2 regions of the Streptomyces sp. NPDC126503 genome follow, and region 1 is predicted to be linked to the other one. Evidence: riboswitches for the same ligand, from Rfam matches in the RefSeq annotation. Region 1 holds a riboswitch; the other holds the start of a gene.

Region 1 (7,291 bases):
GCGAGGAACGCGGCGGCGGGAAGTTCCCCAAGGGGCTGGTGCTCCGCCTCTTCGCCTATCTGATCGCCGGGCACCTCTTCGCCGGCTTCCTCTACCTGCTCTTCCTGCTCGGCGGCCAGAACCAGTAGGCGCGGCCGGCCGGGTCAGGCCTCCGTGAGCAGGCGCTCCCGCAGCAGCTCACGGGTCCGGGCGGACAGTCCCAGCCCCTGGGTGAGATAGGCCTCCGGCGAGCCCCAGGTGGCGTCGATCGTCTCGAACGCGGCCCGCAGGTACTCCACCCGCGCGTCGAACAGCGGGCTCAGCAGCTCCATCACCTCCGGCGACATCGCGTCCGGGGCGGTGGAGCTGCGGCGCACCTTGTAGCGGCGGTGCGGGTCGTTCGACACCACGTAGTCCGCCTCGATGGCCTCCCGCTCGACGCCGAGGGCGAGCAGGGTGATGGCGATCGAGAGCCCGGCGCGGTCCTTGCCCGCCGCGCAGTGCATCAGCGCCGGGACGCTCTCCTCGGCCATGGAGTGCAGGATCCGGCTGTGCTCCGCCGTCCGCTCCACAATCATCTTCCGGTACGAATCGGACATCCGGGCGGCGGCCTTGCCGTCTCCCAGGATCTCCCGGAGCTGCGCGAGGTCGCCGCCCCGGACGAGCTTCCAGAACTCCTTGCCGTCGGCCGGGTCGTTCAGCGGTATGTTCACGTTCCGCACGCCGGGCAGCTCGACGTCCGGGCCCTCCACCCGCCGGTCCGCCTCGTTGCGGAAGTCGAAGACCGTGTGCAGGCCCAGCGAGGCGAGGAAGGCGGCGTCCTCCTCGGTCGCGTGGGCGAGGTGGCCGCTGCGGAAGAGGCGCCCGGGGCGCACGGCGCGCCCGTCGGTCGTCGGCAGGCCGCCCACGTCCCGGAAGTTGCGGACCCCGGTGAGTTCGGGCTCGTTCGCCGCGATGGGCGGGATCTGTGGCAGCTGCTGCGTCACGGATGCTCCTGGAGGTAGGCGTTCGGTGGCCGACGCGCGAGGGGTTTCTGGCGCAATCATCCAGGTGGGACCCCCCTGACGCACCCCCGCGGACAGGAATGAGTGATCTGTCCGAATTGAGGCATTGGCGGTAACTCGCGCTGGTTGCAGGTGACATGAGTCATCGTGCGTGAGCAGGGTCATAGAAGTGACGGATCGTGGCCGCCCGCCCGGAGCAATTGCCCTGCGGGAAAAGGGGATCGCGGGTCCGTGGTCCACGGAGGGTGACCGGAATTCCGGCGGAGAACGACGGCGGCGAATGCCGTCGGAAAAGAACGGCTTGTTCCCGCCGACCCCCCTCGTCTAGCGTCACCGTCACTCCGGTCGGACCGCCGAATCCTGCCACCGACCGGAATTCATACCCAGCCCACTCGCGTGGCAGGAGCGGGGGACCCAGGAAGTACGCCGGTCCCGCGACGCAGGACGGCTCGGGGTGAAGTCGCGTGGACACGCGGCCGGACATCTCCAGTCCGAACCCGACAGCTCACCTCGCAGGCGCCGGAGAGGAATTCGCCATGCCCGCGAAGGGTAAGCACCGCCGTCCGAAGATCAATTCCCTCACCCGCGGTTTCGTCGCCGCCGGCACCGGAGGCGCCGTCGTCGCGCTTCCGCTCCTCGGCGCGACCGGCGCCCACGCCGCCGAGCAGGCCGCCCCGGCCGCCGCCGTCCAGACCCACGCCGTGGCCGCCGCCCAGGTGGCGCAGAGCGCCCAGGCCGCGCCCGCCGCGAAGAAGGCCGCCCCGAGGACGTACTCCGTCGTCAGTGGCGACTACCTGTCCAAGATCGCCACCGAGCAGGGTGTCGAGGGCGGCTGGCAGAAGCTGTACGCGGACAACCGCCAGGTCGTCGGCGAGGACCCCTCCCTGATCCTGCCCGGCATGAAGCTGACGCTGAACGGCGAGAACACCGCCGCCGCGCCGAAGGCCGCTCCCAAGGCGGAGCGCAAGGCCGAGCGGAAGGCCGCCCCGAAGACGGAGCGCAAGGCCGCCCCGAAGAAGGAGGAGTCCCGCGCCTCCCGGAGCAGCGAGCGCGCCTCCGCCCCGGCCACGGCCACCTCCGACACGGCGCCGTCCACCGGCAGCTCCACGGCCTCCTCCGGCTGGGTCGCCCCCGTCGCCGGCGGCGTCTCCACCCCGTACCGCGCCTCGGGCTCCATGTGGTCCTCCGGTTACCACACCGGTGCCGACTTCATCGCCTCCTCCGGCACCACCGTCCGCGCCGTCGGCGCCGGCACGGTCGTCTCCGCCGGCTGGAGCGGCGCCTACGGCAACGAGGTCGTCATCCAGCACGCCGACGGCAACTACTCGCAGTACGCCCACCTCTCCTCCCTGGCCGTCTCGGCCGGCCAGTCCGTCAGCGGCGGCCAGCAGATCGGCCTCTCCGGCTCGACCGGCAACTCCACCGGCCCGCACCTGCACTTCGAGATCCGGACCTCGCCCAGCTACGGTTCCGACATCGACCCGCTGGCCTACCTCCGCCAGCACGGCGTCTCCATCTGACCCGCCGCGCTCGAAGGCGCGCGCTCAGGCTCCGCGGTGGCCCGGCACTCCTGTGCCGGGCCACCGGTTTGTTCCGGCCTTGGGGAAATCTTTATCGGTGGCATATGTCACCCGCCGTCAACCCCTCCTTACGGTCGCGTAGGTCACATCCCGGAAGGAAGGATGTGCCCCCGTGGCAGACGATTCGAGATCAACAGACAAGAACGCATTCGGGTCGTACGCGGCGATCGGTGACAGCTTCACCGAGGGCGTCGGAGACCCCGGCCCCGGCGGGACGTACATCGGCTGGGCGGACCGGTTCGCGGTCCTCCTCGCCGACCAGCTGCCGGAGCCCGAGGCCTTCCGCTACGCCAACCTGGCCGTACGGGGGCGCCTGCTCGACCAGATCGTCGCGGAACAGGTCCCGCGGGCGAAGGAACTCGCACCCGACCTGGTGACCTTCTGCGCCGGCGGCAACGACATCATCCGCCCCGGCACCGACCCCGACGACGTGGCCGAGCGCTTCGAGCGCGCCGTCGCCGACCTCACCTCCGCCGTCGGCACGGTCATGGTGACCACCGGCTTCGACACCCGCGACGTGCCCGTGCTCCGGCACCTGCGCGGCAAGATCGCCACCTACACCGCGCACGTCCGCGCCATCGCGGACCGCTACGGCTGCCCGGTCCTCGACCTGTGGTCGCTGCGCTCCGTCCAGGACCGGCGCGCCTGGGACAGCGACCGCCTGCACCTCTCGCCCGACGGCCACACCCGGGTCGCCCTGCGCGCCGCCCAGGTCCTCGGCCTGCCGGTGCCGGCCGACCCGGACCAGCCGTGGCCGCCGGTCCCCCCGCGCGGCACCCTCGAGGTGCGCCGCGACGACATCCACTGGGCCAGGGAGTACCTGGTCCCCTGGATCGGGCGACGGCTGCGCGGCGAGAGCTCCGGCGACCACGTGGAGGCCAAGCGCCCCGACCTCATGCCCCTGTAGCCCGGCTTCATGCCCCTGGGGTCCGCGAGGCGGCCGGGAAGCCGGCGGGGATCCGCTCCAGGACCCCGCCCGCGAACACGTCGTACAGCGGCAGCGTCTCCAGGTGGACGTAGCCGATGTGGTAGTCGCAGACGGCGAGGGGACACGCGCGCGGCCGCAGCGCGGCACGGTGACGGCGTCCGGCTCGCCTCCCGCACGGCGGGTCTCGCCGCACCGGAACGCGTGCTCTGGGCCCCCTCGCCGCGCGCCGCACTCCCCGACGACGAGGACGTGGCGATGGTCGAGGTCGTCAACTCCACGCCCGAGCCCGACGGCGGCCACCGCACGTACTGGCTCCGCGTGCCGCCCGCGACCCGGACCGCGCGAGGGCGTGGCCTGGACCTTCGGCCTCCACGCCGATGTGTACGCGCCTCTCGCGCAGGCCTGTGGAGGCCGGCGCAGGCACCCGGCGGTACGGACGTGGTACGGGGAGGTGAAGGGAGAGGCCGGGCAGGAGTGGCGTACGGGAGGGGGCGGCGGCGGGTGCTGGGATGTGCGCGCCGGACTTCCCGCCCCCGTCACCGTCGAAGGGACCGCCCGTGACGCCCCGTACGCCCCAGATCCCCGGAAGAACCGCCGCCCGGACAGCCGGGGTCCTCGCCACCGCCGCGCTCGTCCTCGGCGGGCTCGTCGCCGCAGCCGCCCCCGCGCAGGCCGCCGCGCCCGTGCGGACGGCCCCGTTCGCCGCGGCCCCCGCCGCCGACCCCGCGACGGTCACCGTGACCGGCAGCGGCAGCGCCTCCGCCGCACCGGATCTCGCGCTCCTCTCCATCGCGGTGGAGGCCGACCGCACGACCGCCAAGGAAGCGATGGCCGCGCAGACCACGGAGGCCGAGAACCTCCTGCGGGTCCTGCGCGCCCAGGGCATCGCGGACCGGGACATCCGGACGGACAGCCTCTCCGTGATGCCCGTCTACACCCAGACCTCCGGCGGCGAGAGCAAGGTGAGCGGCTACCAGGCCGTCCAGTCCTTCACGGTGAAGGTCCGCGCCCTCGACCGGGCCGGCCAGGTCATCGGCGCGGTCAACGAGGCGGCGCGCGACGCGGGCCGCGTGAACGGCGTCGTCTTCGACGTCGCCGACCCGGGAGCCCTGCGCGCCAAGGCCCGCGAGGCGGCCTACCAGGACGCCCATGAGAAGGCACGGCAGCACGCCCGCCTCAGCGGCCACCGCCTCGGCCGCCTGGTCTCCCTGAGCGAGGGCGAGACCACCCGCCCCGGCCAGGGCGCGGCGTCCCCGTCCCTCTCCGCCGACGGAGCCTCGGTCCCGCTGGCCCCCGGTGAGATCGAGGAGCACGTGACGGTCTCGGCGGTCTACGAACTCCTCTGAGCGGCGCCGCCGCCGGTTTCCCCGGAGGGAGAGCCTGTGCGGCGCGCGCCGAGGACGGTTCCGCGGCTGCCGCCCGCTCGCCCGCTCGTGAGGCCTGCCGCCCGCTCGAGAACCGGTGGCTTCCGGCCGCGCGGTGCCGGGGCTCTTGGCGCAGCCCGGGCACCTCGTGCCGGGGCTCAGCCGGAACCGGCGGGCGCAGGCCCCGGTGACCGGTCCGGCCCCGGTTCCGCCTCGGAGCCGGCGACCTCCGCCCCCGCGCCGCCCGCCGGGACCTCCGGGAGGCCCAGTTCGCGCGAGAGGGCCGCGTCGGCCCAGCGGAGCATCGCGGCACGGGTGAGGGGGGCCGCGTAGACCGTGGTCTGGACGGCGAGGCCGTCGAGGAGGGCCGTGAGGCGGAGGGCCGCGGCGGGCGGGTCCGGGCAGCGGAACTCGCCCGCCGCGTCCCCCTCGGCCATCACCCGGGCGAGGGCCGCCTTCCACTCCTGGTCGAGGGAGGCGGCGACCCGCCGCAGTTCCGGGTCGTGCAGGGAGGCGGCCCAGCTCTCGATCCAGAGCCGCCAGCCCTTCGCCTGGCCCGTGGGGGCGTACCAGCGCACGGCCGCCCGCAGCCGCCGCACCGCCGGGACGCGCCGGCCGAGCAGGCGCCGCAGCTGAGCGAGATCGGCCTCGGCCGCGTGGGCGAACGCCGCGGCGACGAGCCGCTCCCTGGTCGCGAAGTGGTAGATCACCAGCGCGTTGCTCACACCGAGCGCCGCGGCCACGTCGGAGATCCGGAAGGCGGCGACGCCCTTCTCCTCGATCTGCCGGACGGCGGCGCCCAGCAGCTCCTCGCGCCGCTCGGCCACGGTCAACCGGACTCTCGCCACGGCGCGCAGCCTACAAGGCTTCCGTACCGGTCGTACCGTTCACCGGTCACCCGGGACCGCTTCCCGGCCGGGGCGGCCGTTCCTCCCGGGGCCCGCCCATAATGGAACGACCCCCAGAGATCAGGAGGTCCTCGTGACCGGTACCGGCTCCGACCGTTCGCTCCGGGCCCGGCTGCGCGCACCGCGCCCCGAGTCCTTCGGCGCGGACCCCACGGGGGAGCGCCTCGCCCGCATCCACCGCTCGCCGAACTTCGCGGACGGCGCCTTCCGCAACCCCGAGCCGGCCCGGCGCGGGCCCACCGGCTCCACCGTCGCCTTCGCGCGGGTCTACTTCGAGAAGGACGGCCGCTCGCGGCGCGCTCCGCTCGGCGCGGTCCCGGTGCACCCGACCACCCTGGCCGACCTCGCCCGGCCTCCGGCCACCGGCCTGCGGATCACCTGGGCCGGGCACTCCAGCGTCCTGGCGGAGATCGACGGGCACCGGGTCCTCTTCGACCCCGTCTGGGGCGAGCGCTGCTCACCCTTCCCCTTCGCCGGCCCCCGGCGGCTCCACCCGGTGCCCGCCCCGCTCGCCGCGCTGGGGCCCGTCGACGTGGTCGTGATCTCGCACGACCACTACGACCACCTCGACCTGCCGACGATCAAGGAGCTGGCGGGGACCGGTACGGTCTTCGCCGTGCCGCTGGGCGTCGGCGCGCACCTGGAGCGGTGGGGCGTGCCCGCCTCCCGGCTGCGGGAGCTCGACTGGAACGAGTCGGCACAGATCGGGGACCTGCGTCTGACGGCGACCCCGGCCCGCCATTTCTGCGGCCGGGGCATACGCAACCGGCAGCACACGCTCTGGGCCTCCTGGGTGGTGCGCGGGCCCGGCCACCGGATCTTCCACAGCGGCGACACCGGCTACTTCGCCGGTTTCCGGGACATCGGGGCCGAGCACGGACCCTTCGACGCCACGATGATCCAGATCGGGGCCTACTCGGAATTCTGGTCGGACATCCACATGACCCCCGCCGAAGGGCTACGCGCCCACCTCGACCTCCAGGGCGGCGAGCCGGCCGGGGTCCTGCTGCCGATCCACTGGGCGACCTTCAACCTCGCCCCGCACGCGTGGGCGGAGCCGGGGGAGTGGACGAAGGACGCGGCCGAGGAGGCCGGGCAGGCGGTGGCGTTCCCTCGTCCCGGGGAGCCGTTCGAGCCCGCGGGGAAGCTGCCCGCGGACGCCTGGTGGCGCGGGGTCTCCCGTCCGATCGCCCGGCCGTGGCGGCGGACGATGCCGGTGGAGGACCCCGGCGGGACGTCCCGGCGTGATCTCGACCTGGCGGGTGACCGCTGAGGCACGGGGCGGGCGGCGGCCGGCCGGTGACCGCTGAGGCACGGGGCGGGCGGCGGCCGGCCGGCGCGTCACCCCCTTTCGCGCACGGGCCCCGAGGCGGCCCCGGGCGCGGACCGGCGCCACCAGGGGCGACGGGTCCGCGGGTGCACGGCGCGGCCGAGGCGCCGTCCGATGAGCAGGTAGCCGAACAGCGCGCCCGCCGTGTTGAGCAGGACGTCGTCGATGTCGAAGGCGCGTCCCGTGATGAGGGCGCCC
Region 2 (7,291 bases), on a different contig from region 1:
CCGGCCGCGACCGCGGCCGCGAGGTCGCCGTCCGCGACGCCCGAGGAGCCGTGCAGCACCAGCGGGGTGTCGATCGCCGCGCGCAGCCGGGCGATCAGGTCGAAGTCCAGCACCGCGTCACGGGTGAGCATCTGGTGGGAGCTGCCCACCGCCACGGCGAGCGCGTCGACGCCCGTGGCCGTGACGAAGGCGCGGGCCTCGTCGGGATCGGTGCGGACTCCGGGGGTGTGCGCGCCGCCCTTGCCGCCGATCTCGCCGAGTTCGGCCTCCACCCAGACGCCGTGCCGGTGGCAGAACTCCACGACCTCGCGGGTCGCGGCGACGTTCTCCGCGTACGGGAGCGTGGAGGCGTCGAACATGACGGACCCGAGGCCGAGGGCGACCGCCTCGCGCACCAGCTCGGGGTTCTCCGCGTGGTCGAGGTGGACGGCGACGGGCACCTTCGCCGCCCGGGCCACGGCGAGGGAGGCGAGGGCGACCGGTTCGAGGGCGCCGTGGTAGCGGACGGTGTTCTCGCTGATCTGGAGAACGACCGGCCGGTCGGCGCTCTCCGCCCCGGCCACGATGGCCTGGGCGTGTTCCAGTTGGAGGACGTTGAAGGCGCCGACGCCCCGGCCGGCGGTGCGGGCCCGGCGGACGATCTCGTCGGTGGGCGTCAGCGGCATGGTCCTTCTCCCGTGGGGGCGGCGGGTACGGCGGGGGCGGCGGCCGGCCGGCGGGGCCTTCGGCCGGAGGGGCGGTCAGCCATCGAGGTCCGCCAGGACGACCGAGCGGGTGAGGTTCCGGGGGGTGTCGGGGTCGAGGCCGCGCGCCTCGGCGACCGCGACGGCCAGGCGCTGGGCGCGCACCAGGTCGGCCAGGGGGTCGAGGTCGCTCTCCTCGACGGTGCCGCCGACCTTGCGGACCTCGTCCGCCAGCCCGGCGGGCAGGGCGCCGAAGCCCCAGGCCACCCGGCCGGGGCCGGTGATGCTGATGGGCCCGTGGCGGTACTCCATCGCCGGGTACGCCTCGGTCCAGGCGCCGGCCGCCTCGCGCATCTTGAGTCCGGCCTCCAGGGCGAGTCCGTAGGTCCAGCCGGTGCCCAGGAAGGTCAGCTGCTCGGCGGAGACGAGCGCCTCGTCCAGGGGGAGGCCGAGGGCCCGTTCGGCGTCGCCCGCCGCCTCCTCGACGGGGGCGACGCCCTCGGGCAGCGCGCCCTCGGCCTCCAGGTGGGCGCGGAGCAGGGCCAGGGCGGTCGTGGCGAACCGCGTCTGCACGACCGACTCCTCGTCGGCGAAGTCCAGGACGGCGACCGCGTCGGCGAGGTCCATGACGGGGGTGGTCGGGTCGGCCGTCAGGGCGCCGGTCGGCACGCCGCCCCGGAGCCGGGCGAGGACGGTGAGGACCTCGCTCGTCGTGCCGGAGCGGGTGATCGCGAGGACGCGGTCGTAGCGGCGTCCGTACGGGAAGGCGGAGGCGGCGAAGGCGTCGGTCTCCCCGTGGCCGCCGGACTCGCGCAGCTCCGCGTAGGCCAGTGCCATGAACCAGGAGGTGCCGCAGCCGATGACGGCGACGCGCTCGCCGCGCCGGGGCAGGGCCGCGGTGTGCCGGTCGAGGGTGCGGGCCGCCTGGCGCCAGGTGGTGGGCTGGGAGGCGATCTCCGCGGAGGTACGGGAGGTCATGCGGCGCTCCTTGCGAACGGAGAGACGGGGTGATGATTGAAGTTGCTCGGACAGCGTCAGATTCAAGCAGATCCACGCATCCACTTTCCAGGTCCCGTGCAGCGCGGCGGCTAGAATCGCCGCGCGGACGAGCGGGAGGGGAACGGCACACATGGCCAAGCACGAGCGGTGGAACGCGCTCCTCGAACTGCTCGCCGACTCCGGCAGGGTGGAGGTCGAGGAGGCCGCCGCCGCGCTGGACGTCTCCGCCGCCACGATCCGCCGCGACCTGGACGAACTCGCCGAGCAGCGGCTGCTCGTGCGCACCCGGGGCGGCGCGGTCGCCCACGGCGTCTCGTACGAGCTTCCGCTGCGCTACAAGTCCACCCGGCACACGCCGGAGAAGCGGCGGATCGCGGCCGCCGTGGCGGATCTGATCGCGCCCGGCGAGGTCGTGGGACTCAACGGCGGTACGACGACGACGGAGGTGGCGCGGGCGCTCGCGGTGCGGTTCGCCGGCGAGCGGGCACAGGCGCCGGGTGCCGTCCCGGCCGCGCCGGCGCTGACCGTGGTCACCAACGCCCTCAACATCGCCGGCGAGCTGGCCGTGCGGCCGGCGATCAAGCTGGTCACGACGGGCGGGGTGGCGCGTCCGCAGACGTACGAGCTGGTGGGACCACTGACGGCCGGCGTGCTCGGCGAAGTCGTCCTGGACGTGGTGGTGCTCGGCGTCGACGGCATGGACGCCGAGCTGGGCGTGATGGCCCATCAGGAGGAGGAGGCGGCCGTCAGTCGTCTGTTCGCCGAGCGGGCGAGCCGGGTCGTGGTCGTGACGGACTCCTCGAAGCTGGGCCGGCGGGCGTTCGCCCGCATCTGCGGGACCGGCCGCGTCGACCTCCTCGTCACGGACTCCGCCGTCCCGGCGGAGGCGGTCGCGCGGTTCGGCGAGGCGGGCGTGAAGGTGCTGACCGTCTGACCGACCGCGCCGCCGCCCTCGTGCCGGAGTCACCGGGGCCGGGCGGCGGGCGGCCGTTCAGTGGCCGGCGTACGCGGCCCGGCGGGCGGTGGCGTCCAGCAGGGCCAGGGCGTCGGCGGCGGTCCGGCCGGGGGCACGGTTCCAGGGTCCGATCAGCCCGGTCCAGCCCCGGGCGCGCAGCTCGGTGACGATCCAGGCGGCGGCCTGGTTCATGGTGTCGGCGCTGCCGTAGCCGAGGCGGTGGGCGGCGAGCAGGGCGCCGCAGACGCAGCGGGCGCCCCGGGCGTCGCGGAGCCGGTACGGGGCGTTCTGCCAGCCCCATTCCTCCAGGACCTGGCGGGCGTAGCCGAGGTGCACCGAGGGGCGCAGATCGGCCTGGCCGATCCGGCGCCACACGTGCAGGCGGTCCGGGAGCGCGGCTCCGACGCGGCCGGGGAGCCGGCGCTCGGCGGGCAGGGCGGGCGGCAGCGCGTCGAGGGCCTCGGCGACGAGCCGGTCCACCGGGACGGTGAGGAGGGCGCGCCAGTCCTCCCCCGGCCGCTCCTCCGGGCCCGGGTTCTCGCCGGGGGGAGCGGGGGCGGGGGCCTGGCCGTGCCAGTTCTCGACGATCCGCTGCCAGGTCGCGCTCTCGTACAGGGCGGCGGCCTCGCGGTCCAGGGCGTCGGGGCCGAGCAGGGAAGGGGCGGAGGACATGGGCGGCTCCTGAGGTCGGAGGACCTCATCCTTCAGCACAAATGTCGACTTCGCGACATTTGCCCCTTTCGTGGGCGCGGCGCTCGGCCACCCCTTTTCACGCCACCCGAAGGGGGAGCATTTCACCCGCTTCCCTTTCGATCGGAATTACAGCCCATATTCGGACATTGCGCTCCGGGTGACGCGTTTCACTTCCCGGCCCGCCCGGAGGGGTTCCGGCGTCGGCCGAGCCGTACGCCGCAAGGCCGTTCGCCCGGCCGCCGCTCCACAGGATCTTGAATGCGCGAATTCCGGGAACCGCTTTTCCGTGAATGCGCGGGGCGACGCCTTGTTCCCGGCCCCCTTTCTGGCCTACGGTCACCCCCATTCAGGCGGACCGCCGAATCCTGCCACCGCCTGAAAACCTCCCTTTTCACCCGACGGCAGGAGCGGGGGACCCACGAACACGCCGGTCCGGCCTTCCGGAGCGGCTCGGGGTGAAGCCGCGTGCGCGCGGCCGGACACCTCCCGTCCGAACCCGACAGCTCACCCCGCAGGCGCCGGAGAGGAAGCCGTCATGCCTGCACACGGTAAGCACCGCCGCCCTCGGCGCCGCACCGTCCCCCGTGGTCTCGCCCTCGCCGGTTCGGGCGGCGCCGCGCTGGCCCTGCCGCTCGTCGTACCCGCCTCGGCCGGTGCCCAGCCGGTCGCCGGGGCCCCGCAGACCGCCGCCCACGCGCTCCCGGCGGCGCCTTCCGCCCGGCCGGCCGCGACCGTCCCCGCCACGCTCCCCGCCGCTCCCGCCACGACCCGCACCTATACCGTCGTGAAGGGCGACTCCCTTTCCGGCATCGCACGGGAGAAGGGAATTCAGGGCGGCTGGAAGGCTCTTTACCGGGCCAACCGGACCGTGGTGGGTGACAATCCGTCACTCATTCACCCCGGGCTCGAACTGACGATTCGTCGGGATTCCGCGAAGGCTCCCGCGGCGAAGACCCCGGCCGGCACCAGCGAGCGCGCGAGCCGCGGCGAGCGGCGCTCGGCTCCCGCCTCCTCCGGTGCCGCCGCGGCTCCGGCCGCCGCTCCCGCCGCGGCACCTGCCGCCCGGGCCGCCACGACGGCCTACGCCGACAACCTGGACGGCTGGATCCGCGAGTCGCTCGACGTCATGGCCCGGTACGGCATCCCCGGTTCGTACGACGGCATCCTGCGCAACGTGATGCGCGAGTCCTCCGGCAACCCGCGGGCCATCAACCTGTGGGACTCCAACGCCGCGGCCGGCACCCCGTCGAAGGGCCTGCTCCAGGTCATCGAACCGACCTTCATGGCCTACCACGTGCCGGGCACGTCCATGGACCTCTTCGACCCGGTCGCGAACATCACCGCCGCCTGCAACTACGCGGCGGACCGCTACGGCTCGATTGACAACGTCAACGGCCCGTACTGACGTCCGAGGCGGCCGTCCGGCGTCCGAAGTGCCCGGTGAACCAGGAGGCGGCGAGCTCCGCCACCTCCTCCAGGGCGCCCGGCTCCTCGAAGAGGTGGGTGGCGCCGGGCACGACCTCCAGCCGGTTCTCGCAGCGCAGCATCGCCTGTGCCTTCCGGTTGAGGTCCAGGACGAGCGCGTCGCGTCCGCCCACCACGAGGAGGGTGGGGGCGTCGACCCGGGCCAGCCGTTCGTGGGCCAGGTCGGGCCGGCCCCCGCGCGAGACGATCGCCGCGGGCCGGGCACCGGTCCCGCCGCCCGCCGTACCGACCGGCCCGGCCGCCGCCCACAGGGCGGCGGCCGCTCCCGTGCTCGCGCCGAACCAGCCGAGCGGCAGCCCCCGGGCCGCCGGCTCCGCCGCCAGCCACTCCGTGGCCCGGGCCAGGCGTCCGGCGAGCATCGGCGTGTCGAAGACGAGCCGCCGGTCGGCCGCCTCGTCCTCGGTGAGCAGGTCGAAGAGGAGCGTGCCGAGGCCCGCCCGGTTCAGGGCTCCGGCCACCGCCCGGTTGCGGGGGCTGTGCCGGCCGCTGCCGCTGCCGTGGGCGAACAGGACGACGCCGTGCGCGTCCTCGGGCACGGCCAGCCGCCCGGCGAGGGTGCCCCCGCCCTCCGGCAGCGGGAGTCGGACGTCCGACTCCCGGACGACGGGTCCGTGCACGGCCCGGCTGTGCGCGAGCCGGGCGACGACCTCCTCGTCGGAGGTCGCGGAGAAGTCCTCGTAGAACTGGCCGACCGCGGCGAAGCCGTCCGGCGTGTGGACACACACGGTCTCGTCCGCCTCCCCGCCGAGGCGGGTGGTCCAGCCGCGGGGGGCGACCGGGACGGCGAAGACGATCCGTGCCGCGCCCCGGGCGCGGACGACCCGGCAGGCCGCGAGCGCGGTGGCCCCGGTCGCGAGCCCGTCGTCGACCACGAGGACCGTCCTGCCGTCGAGCGGTACGGGCCGCCGGCCGCCCCGGTAGCGGCGAGCGCGCCGCTCCAGCTCGGCGCGCTCGCGTTCCTCGACAGCCGCGAGGTCACCCGGGGCCACCCGGGCGTCGCGGAGCACCTGGTCGTTCAGGACCCTGACGCCGCCCTCTCCGATGGCCCCCATCGCGACCTCGGGCCGGTACGGCACGCCCAGCTTCCGTACCACGCAGATGTCGAGCGGCGCGCCGAGGGCGTCGGCGACCTCGGCGGCCACGGGGACCCCGCCCCGGGGCAGGCCGAGGACCGTGACGTCGAGGGCCGCGAGGTGGCCGAGGCGGGCGGCGAGGCGCCGTCCCGCGTCGGTCCGGTCCGTGAAGTACATGCTCGGCCGCCTTCCGCCGTCCGCGTGCGCCGCGGCTTCCGGGCGGTGCCGGGGCCCTGCCCCCGGCCCGTGCTCCCTCCAGGGTAGGCACGCCCCCACCGTCGCCCGCACCCCAAGGGAGCGGCCCGGGGCCGGGTCAGGCGGCGAGGAAGGCCTCGATGGCCTCGGCGAGGGCCTTCGGGGTCTCCTCGGGGGCGTAGTGGCCGGCGTCCTCGAGGACGTGGAGGCGGGCGTTGGGGTACCAGCGCAGCCAGGTGGCCTCCATGGCCTCCGCGCCGAGGGCGGGGTCGTGGGCGCCGACGACGAGCAGGACGGGCACGGGGTTGTCGCGGACGCGCTCGTGGAAGTCGGCGCGGGCCCAGGAGTCCAGGTAGGCGCGGAAGGCGGTGGCCGACGAACGGTTCACGGACCGTTCGACGCGGGTGCCGAGCCAGGTGTCGTCGTACCGCCCGCCGGTGGTGCGGTCGATGATGGCGCGCCGGTTCGCGGGCTCGGCGGCGGCCCCGGCGAAGAGTTCCCAGGTCTCGGGGTCGAGCGGGAAGCCCGCGGCGGAGACCGGTGAGATGCCGACGAGGGACCGGACGCGGCCGGGCTCGTCGAGGAGCATCACCTGGGCGGCCTTGGCGCCCATGGAGTGACCGATGACGGTGAAGGAGTCCCAGCCCAGGTCGTCGGCGACGGCGAGGGCGTCGGCGGCGACCTCTTCCATCGTGTAGTCGCCGGGCGTGTCGCGGGCCTCGCCGTAGCCGCGGCAGTCGAGGAAGGCGTACTGCCCGGCGGCTGGGTCGAGGTGGTCGCGGAGCGGGGCGAAGCTGGTGCGGTCGCCGAACCAGTTGTGGAGCACGAGGGCACGACCCGGCCCCTCGCCGTGCACCTCGTACGGAAGAACCCTGCCGGTCATCGCGCCCCCTGGTGGCCTGGGAAGGGCCCGCACCTCTCGGCGGCGCCCGACGACCGAGTGTGGCGTCCCGGTCGCGCGCAGTCAAAGGGGCGGTCCGGGGGACTCGTCCGGCGCGTCACCCGGTCGGTCCCGTGGCGCTGGTCGCCCCGGCCGGGCGCGGCGAGGCTGGGGGTGGCCTGTCGCTCAGGCCGGAGGACTCAGGGCGTCAGCCCCGGAGGAGGACACGTGCAGCAGGACAAGCAGCCCGAGTACCGGCCGGTGGTCTTCCGGGACCGCTCGGCGGGGTACGCGTTTCTGACGCGGTCGACGGCGACCAGCGACACCA

Evidence for each region. Region 1 has a riboswitch for cyclic di-AMP ahead of ABTY40_RS10305 (M23 family metallopeptidase). Riboswitches for the same ligand answer to the same signal wherever they lie in the genome.
Region 2: another riboswitch for cyclic di-AMP. It lies ahead of ABTY40_RS15585 (LysM peptidoglycan-binding domain-containing protein); the one in region 1 lies ahead of ABTY40_RS10305 (M23 family metallopeptidase).

Annotation. Positions count from the first base shown of each region.
Region 1 is NZ_JBEORS010000006.1:49,686-56,976, reverse strand. Features, by position in the region: gene ABTY40_RS10315 (DUF6126 family protein) at 1-128, shown strand, start outside; gene ABTY40_RS10310 (tyrosine-protein phosphatase) at 144-965, opposite strand; cyclic di-AMP (ydaO/yuaA leader) riboswitch at 1,359-1,515, shown strand; gene ABTY40_RS10305 (M23 family metallopeptidase) at 1,520-2,503, shown strand; gene ABTY40_RS10300 (SGNH/GDSL hydrolase family protein) at 2,676-3,470, shown strand; partial or broken gene ABTY40_RS10295 (STM4011 family radical SAM protein) at 3,478-3,642, opposite strand; partial or broken gene ABTY40_RS10290 (DUF6745 domain-containing protein) at 3,714-3,891, shown strand; gene ABTY40_RS10285 (SIMPL domain-containing protein) at 4,049-4,837, shown strand; gene ABTY40_RS10280 (TetR/AcrR family transcriptional regulator) at 5,014-5,703, opposite strand; gene ABTY40_RS10275 (MBL fold metallo-hydrolase) at 5,837-7,036, shown strand; gene ABTY40_RS10270 (VanZ family protein) at 7,105-7,291, opposite strand, start outside.
Region 2 is NZ_JBEORS010000010.1:23,869-31,159, reverse strand. Features, by position in the region: gene ABTY40_RS15605 (class II fructose-bisphosphate aldolase) at 1-665, opposite strand, end outside; gene ABTY40_RS15600 (SIS domain-containing protein) at 741-1,661, opposite strand; gene ABTY40_RS15595 (DeoR/GlpR family DNA-binding transcription regulator) at 1,813-2,616, shown strand; gene ABTY40_RS15590 (DUF6197 family protein) at 2,674-3,309, opposite strand; cyclic di-AMP (ydaO/yuaA leader) riboswitch at 3,693-3,861, shown strand; gene ABTY40_RS15585 (LysM peptidoglycan-binding domain-containing protein) at 3,866-4,735, shown strand; gene ABTY40_RS15580 (alpha/beta family hydrolase) at 4,719-6,065, opposite strand; gene ABTY40_RS15575 (alpha/beta fold hydrolase) at 6,202-6,966, opposite strand; gene ABTY40_RS15570 (type B 50S ribosomal protein L31) at 7,192-7,291, shown strand, end outside.